2 linked regions of the Streptomyces sp. SN-593 genome follow. The protein of the gene in region 1 binds, or shares a complex with, the protein of each later gene. Links are inferred from orthologs where the notes say so. Each region holds a gene or a part of one and is shown on either strand. Other genes may lie near its edges.

Region 1 (8,674 bases):
CCGCCGGTCGTAGGCGGTCCACACCTGCCCCATGCCGCCCTGGCCGATGACCGAGGCCAGTTCGTACCGCCCGGCGATGAGCCGACCGGTCATCTGGCCGCCCCGCCCTCACCGCTGTCCCGGCCCTCGCCGCGCTCCTTGCGCAGGAAGTCGCTCAGCTCGTCGAGCTCCGCCCTGACCTGGTCGATGCGGGGGGCCGGCTGCGGCGTGGAGTGCGGTGCGGAGTTCGGGGCGGTGTTCGGGGGCGGGGTGGGGTTGCGCGGCGGGGTGGACGGTCCGCCGACCGGGCCCGGGGCGGCGGGGCGGTTCGCGGGCGGCGGGGTGGAGGGGCGGTTCACCGGTGGCGGGGTGGCCGCGCGGGCGGGCCCGGGGTACTGCCGGGGGGCCGGGTAGCCCTGCTGCGCCGGGCGGGCCATCGGGACGGGGCCGCCGAAGCCGGTGGCGTACGGGTTCTGCGGCGGGTAGCCGGCCACCGCGGCGGGCCGGCCCCGGCGGGCGGCGCGGTACCTGAGGACGTCGGCGACCAGGAAGTACACGGCGCCGCCGAACATGCAGATCAGGATCAGAGTGGCGCCGGTGTTGGCCTGCCAGTCGTCGTCGTGGGACAGGCCGAAGCAGACCACGGCGATCACGGCCATGCCGACCGCGACGGCGAGCACCAGCCAGTCGGTGCTGCGCTTGCGCAGCACCGCCAGGTAGAGCATCGACACCCAGGCGAGGAAGCCCAGGGTGACCACGGGCACCACGGTGAGGATCACCCGCAGCACGACGGCAGTCGTGGGGTCGGCGGGCTTGGGCCCCTGCGTCACCGGACCTGGGCCGTACATGTGGGTGCTCCTGCGTTCGTCGGGCAGCGGACGGCGGGCGGACTGCTGCTCGACGTCCGCCGCCGCGCGGGCACCGGTCGGATGTCCGCGCGCCCGCCCCTCGGCGAACACCCTGTGAGCGTATCGGCCGCGACCGGCGGCCGTCCCCTGCTCTCCCCCGACCTGTGGACAACTATTTCGACCCCTCCGGTTCCGCCCTGCGGCCGGGAGCGTGCGGAGGTGCCGGCGAAGCCCGTCAGGCGGGGCCGGCGGCGCGCGGGGGCGGCGCCGGCACAGCGTCGTCCCGTATCTTTTCCGGCAGACCCGACCCCGCTTCCGCTGGAGGACGAGCATGGACAGGGCCGAGGCCGTCATCCCGGCGCAGGAGGCCGACTCCGCGCCGGGCACCGGGGCGGCACGGGCCGCCGGCGGCATCGAGGGGCTGCGGCTGCGCATGTCCGGCGGCGGTGCGGACCCCTACCTGCTGGCGGTCGTCTTCTTCGCGGCCTACACGGCGCTGTCGGTGACCCGCTACCGGCAACTGCTGACCATGTCGTGGGACCTGGGCATCTTCGAGCAGGCGATCAAGTCCTACGCCCACCTGCACGCGCCGGTCGCCGACCTCAAGGGGCCCGGCTTCAACATCCTCGGCGACCACTTCAGCCCGATCACCGCCCTGGTCGCGCCCTTCTACCGGGTCTTCCCGACCCCGGTGACGCTGCTGGTCGCGCAGGCGCTGCTGTTCGCGGTGTCGGTGGTCCCGGTGACCCGGGTGGCCGGGCTGCTGCTCGGACGCGGGCGCGGACTCGCGATCGGGGTGGCGTACGCGCTGTCGTGGGGGGTGCAGAAGGCCGTCCAGTTCGACTTCCACGAGATCGCCTTCGCGATGCCGCTGCTGGCGTTCTCCCTGGAGGCGGTGCTGCGGCGGCGGTGGGCGGCGGCGATGTGGTGGGCGGTGCCGCTGGTCTTCGTCAAGGAGGACATGGGGGTGACCGCCGCGGCGATCGGCCTGATCGTGTGGTGGCGCACCCGGCAGGAGCCGGACCCGGCAGGCGGCGGTGCGGCGGCCGTCGCGCCCGGGCCGGAGGCGGCGGAGTCCGCGGGGTCCGCGGAGCGCGCCGGGGGGACGCCCGCGGCGGCGCAGGGCCTCGGCCCCGGCGCGGACGGAGCCGCCGACCGGGACGGCGCGGACGCCCCGGACGAGGACCCCGACGGCCACGGGGGCCACGGAGGCCACGGGCCGTACGGCGGGCGGACCGCGGACGCGCTGCGCTTCGGCCCCTGGGCGCTGGGCCTGGCCGGCTTCGGGGTCCTCATGTCCGCGCTCGCCTTCGCCGTGATCATCCCGGCGTTCAACACCACCGGCGGCTACGACTACTGGAACAAGCTGAACGGGAACGGCGCCCCGATGCCCGGGCACATCCCGTTCGACACCGCGCTGCACACCCTGCTGTGGATCCTGCTGCCCACCTCCGGGCTGCTCGCGCTGCGCTCCCCGCTGATCCTGGCCGCGCTGCCCACCATCGGCTGGCGGTTCGTCTCCCACGACGACCACTACTGGGGCACCGACTGGCACTACAGCGCCGTACTGATGCCGGTGGTGATGCTCGCCCTGGTGGACGCCGCCGCGTCCTGCCGGCGCAGCCCGCGCCCCTGGCTGCGCTCCTACGCCTCCGGCCTGCCGGCGGCCGCCGCGGGCGCCGCCCTGGCGCTGACGATGACCCTCCCGCTGGCGGCGCTCGACCACTCGGCCACCTACAAGGTCGACGCCCGCACCAAGGCGATCGAGCACACCCTCGACCAGATCCCCGACGGGGCCACCGTGGAGGCCAACGTCGGCCCGATCAGCCACCTGGTGCACCGCACCACCGTGTACTGGGTGGGCGACACCGAGGGCGTCACCCCGCAGTACATCGCGCTGGACAACACCTCCGGCTGGGCCGGCGACCCGCTGACGTACGCCAAGCAGTTGCACCCGGCCGCGACCTACACCCTGGTCGCGGAGAACCAGGGCTACGTGGTGCTGGGGCTGGCCGCCGGCACGAAGTAGCCGCCCGCGGCCGGGGCCCGGCGGACGCCCGGCCGCCAGGACAGCGGACCGCCGGGCGCCCGGGACGCCACGGGCGCCCGGTTGCCGGGAGCGGTCCCGGCAACCGGGCGCACCGCGCGGCTCAGTTGTCGAGCACCGTGGTCAGGAACTCCGCGGTCCACTGGAGCAGTTCGCGGCCCACCACCGGCTTCCCGCCGATCCGCGCGGTCGCCGGGCGCGGCACCAGCACCTGCTTGGTGGCGTGCCGGACCACCGAGCGCGGGTAGACGCGGGCGAGCCGCAGCTCCTGGGACTCGCGCAGCTCCACCGGCCCGAAGCGGACGTTGCCGCCCTGGAGGGTGATGTCGCCGACGCCCACCTTGCGGGCGAGTATCCGCAGCGCGGCGACCAGCAGCAGGTTCTCCACCGGCTCGGGCAGTTTGCCGTACCGGTCGACCAGTTCCTCGCGCACCGCCGCGATGTCCTCCTCGCTGGTGGCGGCGGCGATCGACCGGTACGCCTGGAGCCGCAGCCGCTCGCCCGGCGCGTAGTCGTGCGGGACGTGCGCGTCGACCGGCAGCTCGATCTTCACCTCCAGCAGCTCCTCCTCCGCCTCGCCGCCGTTCTCCAGCGCGTTGCGGTAGTCCGCGACCGCCTCGCCGACCATCCGCACGTACAGGTCGAAGCCGACGCCGGCGATGTGGCCGGACTGCTCGCCGCCGAGCAGGTTGCCCGCGCCGCGGATCTCCAGGTCCTTCATCGCCACGTACATGCCCGCGCCCATCTCGGTGTGCTGGGCGATGGTGGCCAGCCGCTCGTGCGCGGTCTCGGTGAGCGGCTTCTCCGGCGGGTACAGGAAGTACGCGTAGCCGCGTTCCCGGGAGCGCCCCACCCGGCCGCGCAACTGGTGGAGCTGGGACAGGCCGAAGGTGTCGCCGCGCTCGACGATGAGGGTGTTGGCGTTGGCGATGTCGATGCCGGACTCCACGATCGTGGTGGACACCAGGACGTCGAACCGCTTCTCCCAGAAGTCGACCACCACCTGTTCCAACTGCGACTCCCCCATCTGCCCGTGCGCGGTGGCGATGCGCGCCTCCGGGACGATCGCGCGCAGCCGCGCCGCCGCCCGGTCGATCGACTCCACCCGGTTGTGGATGTAGAAGACCTGGCCCTCGCGCAGCAGTTCACGGCGGATGGCGGCGCCGATCTGCTTGTCCTCGTACGGACCGACGAAGGTGAGCACCGGGTGCCGCTCCTCGGGCGGGGTGGTGATCGTGGACATCTCGCGGATGCCGGTGACCGCCATCTCCAGGGTGCGCGGGATCGGCGTCGCGGACATGGTGAGCACGTCGACGTTGGCCCGCAGCTTCTTGAGCTGCTCCTTGTGCTCGACGCCGAACCGCTGCTCCTCGTCCACGATGACCAGGCCGAGGTCCTTGAACTTCGTCTCCGACGAGAACAGCCGGTGGGTGCCGATCACCAGGTCGACGCTGCCGTCCCGCAGCCCCTCCAGCACCGCCTTCGCCTCGGTGTCGCTCTGGAAGCGGGACAGGGCGCGGACGTTCACCGGGAACTGGGAGTACCGCTCGGCGAAGGTGCCCATGTGCTGCTGCACCAGCAGGGTGGTCGGCACCAGGACCGCCACCTGCTTGCCGTCCTGCACCGCCTTGAACGCGGCGCGCACCGCGATCTCGGTCTTGCCGTACCCGACGTCGCCGCAGATCAGCCGGTCCATCGGCACGGACTTCTCCATGTCCGACTTGACCTCGGCGATGGTGGTGAGCTGGTCGGGCGTCTCCGCGTACGGGAAGGCGTCCTCCAGCTCGCGCTGCCAGGGCGTGTCGGGGCCGAACGTGTGGCCGGGGGCGGCCATGCGCGCGGAGTACAGCCGGATCAGGTCGGCGGCGATCTCCTTGACCGCCTTCTTCGCCCGCGCCTTGGTCTTCGTCCAGTCCGCGCCGCCCAGCCGGTGCAGCGAGGGGGCCTCGCCCCCCACGTACTTGGTGACCTGTTCGAGCTGGTCGGTGGGGACGAAGAGCCGGTCGCCCGGCTGGCCGCGCTTGGCTGGGGCGTACTCCACGACCAGGTACTCGCGGGTGGCGCCCTGGACGGTGCGCTGCACCATCTCCACGTAGCGGCCGACGCCGTGCTGCTCGTGCACGATGTAGTCGCCGCCGGTGAGGGTGAGCGGGTCGATGGTCTTGCGGCGGCGCGAGGGCATCCGCCCCATGTCCTTGGCGGTGGACCGCTGCCCGGACAGGTCGGTCTCGGTGAGCACCGCGACCTTGAGCGCGGCGTCCACGAAGCCGTGCTCCAGCGACCCGGTCGCCACGTGCACCACCGAGGGCGCGAGCTGCTCCGGTCCGGCCAGCTCCGGGTCCAGCCGGGCCGCGATGCCCTCGCCGCCCAGCACCTCCACCAGCCGCGCGGCCGGTCCGTGGCCCTCCGTGACGTAGACCGCGCGCCAGCCGTCGGCCAGCCAGCCCTTGGTGTCGGCGAGCGCGCGGGCGGTGTCCCCGCGGTACAGCTCGGGCGCGTGCATGCCCAGCCGCAGGGTGTCGCCGAACTCCAGCTCGGGCCCCTGCGTCGGGCGGTCGTCGTACGGCCCGGCGGGCGCGGCGCCCTGCTCGTCGGCGGCGAACGGGCTCACCGACCACCACGGGGTGCCCAGCGTGCGGGCGTGCTCCCGGACGTCGGCGATGGACCACAGGGAGGCGGCGCCCAGGTCGATCGGCGCCGCTCCCCCGCCCGCCGAGGCCGCCCAGGACGCCTCCAGGAACTCCCGGGAGGTCGCCACCAGGTCCGCCGCGCGGGTCCGGACCCGCTCCGGGTCGCAGACCACCGCCGTCGAACCGGCCGGCAGCACGTCCAGCAGCAGTTCCATGTCGTCGACCAGCACCGGGGCCAGCGACTCCATGCCCTCGACCGCGATGCCCTCGGCGATCCTGCCGAGCAGTTCCTCCAGCTCGGGGTGCTCGGCGGCAAGCGCCGCCGCCCGCTCCCTGACCTGGGCGGTGAGCAGCAGCTCGCGGCAGGGCGGCGCCCACAGTCCGTGCTCGGCCACTTCCAGGGAGCGCTGGTCGGCGACCTTGAAGTAACGGATCTCCTCGACCTCGTCGCCCCAGAACTCCACCCGCAGCGGGTGCTCCTCGGTCGGCGGGAAGACGTCGAGGATGCCGCCGCGCACCGCGAACTCGCCGCGCTTCTCGACCAGCTCCACCCGGGCGTACGCGGCCGCCGCGAGGGCGTCGACCACCGTGTCCAGGTCCGCGCTGCCGCCCCTGCGCAGGGAGACCGGCTCCAGGTCGCCGAGCCCCTTGACCTGCGGCTGGAGCACCGACCTGATCGGCGCGACCACCACCTGGACCGGGCCGGCCGCCACGTCGCCGGCGTGCGGGTGCGCCAGCCGGCGCAGCACCGCCAGCCGCCGGCCCACGGTGTCGCTGCGCGGCGACAGCCGCTCGTGCGGCAGCGTCTCCCACGAGGGGTACTCCACCACCGCGTCCGGCGGCAGCAGCGAGCGCAGCGCCGCCGTCAGGTCCTCGGCCTCGCGGCCGGTGGCGGTGACCGCCAGGACCGTGCGGCGCGCGCGGGCGGCCAGCGCGGCGACCACCAGCGGGCGGGCGGCGGGCGGGCCGACCAGGTCGACCTGTGGGCGGTTGCCCGCGGCGGCGGACTCGACCGCCTCGGCGAGAGCGGCGTCCTCGACGACGACGTCGACCAGACCGTTCAGACTCATCAGGGTTCCGTCCCGGAGGTTGAGGCAGAGCAACGCGAAGCGCCCGACACGTCGCACGGGCCGGGGGTCCTTCCAGCGTACGACGTACCGGTGACAGTCACCGCCGGACCGCCGCTGTGGCCGCTGTGCTGAGGGAGGCGGCTGCTACGTTGCCAGCTCCGGGCCCGGCACACCGGGCGCGGGCAACCGAACACGGTGGGGAGGGACCTTGAGACCGACAGATCAGGGGCGCCGCAGAGGACCGCGGGGGGCATGGACGGCCACGGTGGCCGCGCTGGTCGCCGGCGCGCTGTCCTGGACGGGGGCGGCGCAGGCCGCACCGGCCGGCGGTGCGACCGCGGGCGGCACGGCCGCCGGAAGCACGCCGGGCGCCGCGCACGGGACGCTCCAGCAGGACTTCGCGAGCGCCGCGAAGGAGTTCCACGTGCCCGAGGGCCTGCTCATGGCGGTGGCCTACCACCAGTCGCTGTGGGACACGCACGCCGGGGCGCCGAGCACCACCGGCAACTACAACGTCATGGGCCTGACCCATGTGGACACCGCCACGCTGCGGGCCGCGGGCACGGCCCCGGACACCGACCAGCGCGGCGCGGGCGGCAGCGCCGCACCGCGCGCCACCGCCGCCGCCCCGGCGGCGGCCGGTCCGACCGCCGCCTACCGCACCCTGGACGCGGCCGCGGCGCTGACCGGCACCGCGCAGGCGCGGCTGCGCACCGACCCGCTGCAGAGCGTGCGCGGCGGCGCCGCGCTGCTCGCGCACTACGAGAAGCAGCTCGCCGGCTCCCTGCCGGCCGACCCGGGCGCCTGGTACGGCGCGGTGGCGCGCTTCAGCCAGTCCACCGACGCCCAGGGCGCCGGGCAGTACGCGGACCGCGTGTACACCACGCTGCGGGCGGGGGTCGCGCGCACCACCGCCGACGGCCAGCAGGTCACGCTGGCCGCCGAGCCGTCCGTGGCGCCGCGGACCTCGGCGCTGGCGCGCCTGGGCCTGCCGTCGGCGACCGCGGAGGCCGCGCGGGAGACCCGGGCGGCCGGCACCGCCGCCACCCCCGCCGCGAACCCGACTCCGGAGTGCCCGTCCGGCCTGACGTGCAACTACGTGCCGGCCGCGTACAAGCAGACCGACCCGGACGACAAGTCGAAGTACGGCAGTTACGACCTGGCGAACCGCCCGGCCGACGGCAACACCATCAAGTACATCGTCATCCACGACACGGAGGGCAGCTACAGCAGCGCGCTCGGGATATTCCAGGACCCGGCCCAGTACGCCACCCCGCACTACATCGTGCGCTCGTCCGACGGCCTGGTCACCCAGGTCGTGCAGACCAAGAACGTGGCCTGGCACGCCGGCAACTACTACGTCAACACGCACTCGGTCGGCATCGAGCACGAGGGCTTCGCGATCTCCGGCGCCTCCTGGTACAGCGAGTCGCTGTACGAGTCGTCGGCCGCGCTGGTGCGCTACCTGGCGAACCGGTTCGGGGTGCCGCTGGACCGGCAGCACATCCTCGGCCACGACGACGTGCCGTCGCCGCAGACCGCCCAGCTCACCAGCATGCACTGGGACCCGGGCCCGTACTGGAACTGGTCGCACTACCTGGACCTGCTCGGCGCCACCCCCGGTGGCGGCGGCACCCCGGTGGTGGGCGGTGAGATCACCATCGACCCGCCCTTCACCTCGGCGAACGAGCCGGCCGTCACCGGGTGCAGCCCCGACCCGTGTGCCGCGCAGCCGACCAGCTTCGTCTACCTGCGCACCTCGCCGTCCTCGACGGCCGCGCTGATCGGCGACCCGGTGCTGGCCGCCGACCACGTCGCCACCGGCACCACGCAGGCGGCCGACCTCACCGACAAGGCGGTCGCCGGGCAGTCCTTCGTGGTGGCGGCCGTCCAGGGCGACTGGACGGCGATCTGGTACGGCGGGCAGAAGGCGTGGTTCTACAACCCGGGCGGGCAGTTCGCGGTCGCGAACGGCAACACCGCGCGCCACGTGGTCACGCCGGCCGGCAGCAGCGCGGTCCCGGTGTACGGGCGGGCCTACCCGGAGGCGTCGGCGTACCCCTCGGTGATCGCCGACGTGGCGAGCGAGGACACCCAGAT
Region 2 (5,725 bases), 1.4 Mb from region 1 along the record:
CGGCGACGTCGTCTATGCCGAGCTCGGCCAGCGCCCGGCCGGCGGCGGCGACCTGCGGCTTGCCGCCGTCGACCACGACGAGCTGCGGCGGGTAGGCGAACCTGCGGGGGCGGCCGGTGTCCGGGTCGATGGGCCCGCCGGCGGCTTCCCCGAACCCGTCCGCCCCGTCCGCCCCGGATTCCCCGAACTCTTCCCCGTGCCGACCATGGGCCCCGTGCTCACCGTGGATCTCGTGCTCACCGCGGACCTCGTGCTCCGCGTGCTCCTGGCCTTCCCCGTGGGCGGCGGCCGGACCGCCCGGACCGCCCTCCTCCTGCTCCTCCCACTCACTGGTGCGCTGCTTCTCCTGGAGGTAGCGGCGGAACCGGCGGGTGATCACCTCGTGCATGGACCGGACGTCGTCCTGCCCGGCGAACGTCTTGATCTGGAAGCGCCGGTACTCGCTCTTGCGGGCCAGGCCGTCCTCGAAGACCACCATGGAGGCCACCACGTCGTCGCCCTGGAGGTGGCTGATGTCGAAGCACTCGATCCGCAGCGGCGCGGTGTCGAGGTCGAGGGCGGTGGCGATCTCCTCCAGCGCGCGGGAGCGGGTGGTCAGGTCCGAGGCGCGCTTGGTCTTGTGCAGGGCCAGCGCCTGCTGCGCGTTGCGCTGCACGGTGGCCATCAGGTCCTTCTTGTCGCCGCGCTGCGGCACCCGCAGGCTGACGTGCGAACCGCGCCGCCCGGCCAGCCACTGCGCCACCGGCTCGGTCGGCTCCGGCAGCGCGGGGACCAGCACCTCCTTGGGCACGCCGCCGCTGCCGCCGGACTGCTCGGCGTCCCCCTGCTCGTCGCCGTAGAGCTGCTGGAGGGCGTGCTCGACCAGGCCGGCGGTGTCGACCGCCTCGACCTTGTCGGTGACCCAGCCGCGCTGCCCGCGCACCCGGCCGCCGCGCACGTGGAAGATCTGGACGGCCGCCTCGAGTTCGTCCTCGGCGACGGCGATCAGGTCGGCGTCGGTGGCGTCGGCGAGCACCACCGCGTTCTTCTCCATGGCGCGGCGCAGCGCCTCGATGTCGTCGCGCAGCCGGGCCGCCTGTTCGTACTCCATGGCGGCGGCCGCGTCCTTCATCCGCTGCTCCAGCCGGCGCAGGTAGGTGCCGGTGTGGCCGGCCATGAAGTCGCTGAACTCCTCGGCGAGTTCGCGGTGCTCCTGCGGGCTGACCCGGCCGACGCACGGCGCGGAGCACTTGCCGATGTAGCCGAGCAGGCAGGGCCGGCCGATCTGCTCGGAGCGCTTGAACACCCCGGCGGAGCAGGTGCGGACCGGGAAGACCCGCAGCAGCAGGTCCACGGTCTCCCGGATCGCCCACGCGTGGGCGTACGGCCCGAAGTAGCGCACGCCCTTGCGCTTGGGTCCGCGCATCACCTGGACCCGGGGGAACTCCTCGTTCATCGTCACGGCGAGCGAGGGGTAGCTCTTGTCGTCGCGGTACTTGACGTTGAACCGCGGGTCGAACTCCTTGATCCAGGAGTACTCCAGTTGCAGCGCCTCGACCTCGGTGGTCACCACCGTCCACTCCACGGAGGCGGCGGTGGTGACCATGGTGGCCGTGCGCTGGTGCAGGTGGGTGATGTCCTGGAAGTAGGACGAGAGGCGCTGGCGCAGGCTCTTCGCCTTGCCGACGTAGATCACCCGGCGGTGCTCGTCCCGGAACTTGTAGACCCCTGGGGAGTCGGGGATCTCGCCCGGCTTCGGTCGGTAACTGCTGGGGTCTGCCATGCCTTCCACCCTACTGTCGGGATGCGACGGTCCAGGAGCGATCCACGGGTGAACCCGGGGTGATCCGCGGGTGCTCCCGCAACGGTCCCGGCGCGGGTCGGGCGCGGTCCGGCGTCGGTCCCAGGCCGGTCCGGTCCGGTCCGGTCCGGACGCGGGGGATCAGGCCCCGGGGCCCGCCGTCAGCTTGCCGCCGACCGCCTTGACGTCCACCGCCGGCAGCGCCTTGTCGGCCGGGCCGCGCACCACGGCGCCGGTCTCGGCGTTGAACTCGCTGCCGTGGCACGGGCAGGACGCGGTGGTGCCGTCCACCGTGTCCAGCACGCAGCCCTGGTGGGTGCAGACCGCGCTGAACGCCTTGAAGGTGCCCTGCGTCGGCTGCGAGACCAGCACCTTGTCGTCGCGGTAGAGCTTGGCGCCGCCGACCGGGACCGCGGAGGACGCGCCGAGGTCCACCGCCGTGGTCGGGCCGTCCGAGGAGCCGTTCTTCTTGCCGCCGCACGCGCTGAGGCCGACGTCGGCGGCGCCGACGGCGCCGGCCAGGGCCACGCCGCGAAGGACGGTCCGGCGGGTGGCGGGCATTTCGGTGGACATGGGCGCTCCTGGTGCGATGGGGCCGGTCTTGCGGTCGGTACCTTACGTCCCGCCGCCGGGCGCCCACGCCTCGGCATGCCGTGGGCGCCCGACCGCCACCGCCGCCTGGACGGCCGGCGCTACGCCTTGGCGGCCCGTCGGCGCGGCGCGGCGGTCTTCTTCGCCGCCGCCTTCTTGGCCGGGGCCCTCTTCCTCGGGGCCGGCACCGCCGCGTCGCTGACCGCGTCCGGGCTGAGGATGTCCCGCAGGAACTTGCCGGTGTGGCTGGCCGGCACCCCCGCGATCTGCTCCGGAGTGCCCTCGGCGACCACCAGCCCGCCGCCGCTGCCGCCCTCGGGGCCCATGTCCACCACCCAGTCGGCGGTCTTGATCACATCGAGGTTGTGCTCGATGACGATCACGGTGTTCCCCTTGTCGACCAGCCCGGAGAGCACCTTGATCAGCTTGCTGATGTCCTCGAAGTGCAGGCCGGTGGTGGGCTCGTCCAGCACGTAGACGGTGCTGCCGGTGGCGCGCCGCTGGAGCTCGGAGGCGAGCTTCACCCGCTGCGCCTCGCCGCCGGAGAGGGTCGGCGCGGGCTGGCCGAGCCGGACGTATCCCAGGCCCACCTCGTTGAGGGTGCGCAGGTGGCGGGCGATGGCGGGCACCGCCTCGAAGAAGTCCAGCGCCTCCTCGATCGGCATGTCCAGCACCTCGGCGATGGACTTGCCCTTGTAGTGCACCTCCAGGGTCTCCCGGTTGTACCGCGCGCCGTGGCAGACCTCGCAGGGGACGTACACGTCCGGGAGGAAGTTCATCTCGATCTTGATGGTGCCGTCGCCCGAGCAGTTCTCGCAGCGGCCGCCCTTGACGTTGAAGGAGAAGCGGCCGGGCAGATAGCCGCGGACCTTCGCCTCCATCGTCTCGGCGAACAGCTTGCGGACGTTGTCGAAGACGCCGGTGTACGTGGCCGGGTTCGACCGCGGGGTGCGTCCGATCGGCGACTGGTCGACGTGGACCACCTTGTCCACCAGGTCGTCGCCGTCCACCCGGGTGTGGCGGCCGGGCACGCTGCGCGCGCCGTTCAGCTCGCGGGCGAGGTGGGTGTAGAGGATGTCGTTGACCAGGGTGGACTTGCCGGAGCCGGAGACGCCGGTGACCGCGGTGAGCACGCCGAGCGGGAAGGACACGTCGATGTCCTGCAGGTTGTGCTCGCGGGCGCCGTGCACGGTCAGCCGCCGGGCCCGGTCGATCGGGCGGCGCTGCGCCGGGGTCGGGATGGCGCGCTTGCCCGAGAGGTACTGCCCGGTCAGCGACTCGTCGTTCGCCAGCAGTTCCTTCAGGGAGCCGGAGTGGACGACCTTGCCGCCGTGCTCGCCGGCCCCGGGGCCGATGTCCACCACCCAGTCGGCGGTCTTGATGGTGTCCTCGTCGTGCTCGACCACGATCAGGGTGTTGCCCAGGTCGCGCAGCCGGACCAGGGTCTCGATCAGCCGGTGGTTGTCGCGCTGGTGCAGGCCGATGGACGGCTCGTCCAGTACGTAGAGCACGCCGACGAGGCCGGAGCCGATCTGGGTGGCGAGCCTGATCCGCTGCGCCTCACCGCCGGACAGGGTGCCCGCGGCGCGGTTGAGCGAGAGGTAGTCCAGGCCGACGTCGATCAGGAACCGCAGCCGCTCGTTGACCTCCTTGAGGACACGCTCGGCGATCTTGCGGTCACGGGCCGCGAGCTTCATCCCGGCCAGGAACTCGGCGCAGTCGCTGATCGACATCGCGGCCACGTCGGCGATCGACCGGTCCTGCACGGTGACGGCCAGCACGATCGGCTTCAGCCGCCGCCCCTCGCAGGTCGGGCAGGGCACCGCGCGCATGTACCCCTCGAAGCGCTCGCGGCTGGAGTCGCTCTCCGACTCGTTGTGCCGGCGGCGGACGTAGGGGATCACGCCCTCGAAGTGCGTGGTGTACGAGCGCTCGCGCCCGAACCGGGTCTTGTACGCGACCCGGACCTCGGACTTGTGCCCGTGGAGCAGCGCCTTCTTGGCGCGGGCGGGGAGCCCGGCGTACGGGATGTCGGTGCGGAAGCCGAGCTGCTCGGCCAGGCTCTGCACCAGCTTGTCGAAATACCCCTTGGACATGCCGCCGGACCACGGCGACAGGGCGCCCTCGTCGAGCGACTTCTGGTCGTCGGGCACGATCAGCTCGGGGTCGATCTCCATCCGGGAGCCGATGCCGGTGCAGTCCGGGCAGGCGCCGAAGGGCGAGTTGAAGGAGAACGAGCGCGGCTCCAGCTCCTCGAACGACAGGTCGTCGTAAGGGCAGTAGAGGTGCTCGGAGAACATCCGCTCGCGCTGCGGGTCGTCCTCGGGGAGGTCGACGAAGTCGAGGATGACCATGCCGCCGGAGAGCCCGAGCGCGGTCTCCACGGAGTCGGTGAGGCGGCGCTTGGCGCCGTCCTTGACGGTCAGGCGGTCGACGACCACCTCGACGGTGTGCTTCTCCTGCTTCTTCAGCTTGGGCGGGTCGGTGAGCTGGACGGTGACGCCGTCCACCCGGGCCCGGCTGTACCCCTTGGTCTGGAGGTCGGAGAAGAGCTCGACGAACTCGCCCTTGCGCTCGCGCACCAGCGGGGACAGCACCTGGAAGCGGCTGCCCTCCTCCAGCTCCAGCACCCGGTCCACGATCGCCTGCGGGGACTGCCGCGCGATCGGGCGGCCGCACTCCGGGCAGTGCGGCTTGCCGATCCGGGCGAAGAGCAGCCGGAGGTAGTCGTAGACCTCGGTGATGGTGCCGACGGTCGAGCGCGGGTTGCGGGAGGTGGACTTCTGGTCGATGGAGACGGCCGGCGACAGGCCCTCGATGAAGTCCACGTCGGGCTTGTCCATCTGCCCGAGGAACTGCCGGGCGTAGGACGAGAGCGACTCGACGTACCGACGCTGGCCCTCCGCGAAGATGGTGTCGAAAGCGAGCGAGGACTTCCCGGAACCGGACAGGCCGGTGAAGACGATGAGCGAGTCCCGGGGCAGGTCCAGCGAGACGTTCCGGAGATTGTGCTCGCGAGCGCCGCGGACGGTGAGTCGGTCGGCCACGCCAGTGCACCTTTCCGTAGGAGGGGGACGATGAACGGTCAACACCCCCCGGAAAGCCTAAACGGGGAGCAGCCGACTTTTCTTCCTGTCGGACCTCTTGCCGGTCCTGTCGCCGGCGTCCGAACCGGCCGCCGCGACTCCCACGACTCTATAGCACGCACATTCGATTTCCGGGCTCGTGCCGTCGCTTTCACCCGATCGTGTGGCGGCCGCGGCCCCGATGCGACAGGCCCTAGGCTTGGGCCATGGCGTATACGGGAGAGGTCACGGTCGGCGGCAAGCCCGACGTGCACGAACTGGAAGACCT

The links. The genes of interacting proteins can lie anywhere in the genome.
Region 2: the proteins of mfd (region 1) and uvrA are in contact, whole or in part, in a crystal structure (PDB 4DFC), measured with the Escherichia coli proteins. The link is inferred for Streptomyces sp. SN-593 from one-to-one orthologs.

Annotation. Positions count from the first base shown.
Region 1 is NZ_AP018365.1:3,170,929-3,179,602, forward strand. What follows is about bases 2,778-6,908. They hold mfd (transcription-repair coupling factor), read right to left. Parts: upstream 6,575-6,908; coding sequence 2,978-6,574; downstream 2,778-2,977. Other genes in these bases: RVR_RS13050 (DUF2079 domain-containing protein), read left to right, coding at 2,778-2,856; RVR_RS13060 (N-acetylmuramoyl-L-alanine amidase), read left to right, coding at 6,840-6,908. In the rest of the region: RVR_RS13040 (serine/threonine-protein kinase), read right to left, coding at 1-93; RVR_RS13045 (hypothetical protein), read right to left, coding at 90-938; more of RVR_RS13050, read left to right, coding at 1,159-2,777; more of RVR_RS13060, read left to right, coding at 6,909-8,674. UniProt on the Escherichia coli protein: Couples transcription and DNA repair by recognizing RNA polymerase (RNAP) stalled at DNA lesions. Mediates ATP-dependent release of RNAP and its truncated transcript from the DNA, and recruitment of nucleotide excision repair machinery to the damaged site.
Region 2 is NZ_AP018365.1:1,729,695-1,735,419, forward strand. What follows is about bases 2,273-5,725. They hold uvrA (excinuclease ABC subunit UvrA), read right to left. Parts: upstream 5,419-5,725; coding sequence 2,473-5,418; downstream 2,273-2,472. Other genes in these bases: RVR_RS07260 (Rieske (2Fe-2S) protein), read right to left, coding at 2,273-2,353; RVR_RS07270 (MBL fold metallo-hydrolase), read left to right, coding at 5,664-5,725. Outside these bases: excinuclease ABC subunit UvrC, read right to left, coding at 1-1,762; more of RVR_RS07260, read right to left, coding at 1,922-2,272. UniProt on the Escherichia coli protein: The UvrABC repair system catalyzes the recognition and processing of DNA lesions. UvrA is an ATPase and a DNA-binding protein. A damage recognition complex composed of 2 UvrA and 2 UvrB subunits scans DNA for abnormalities.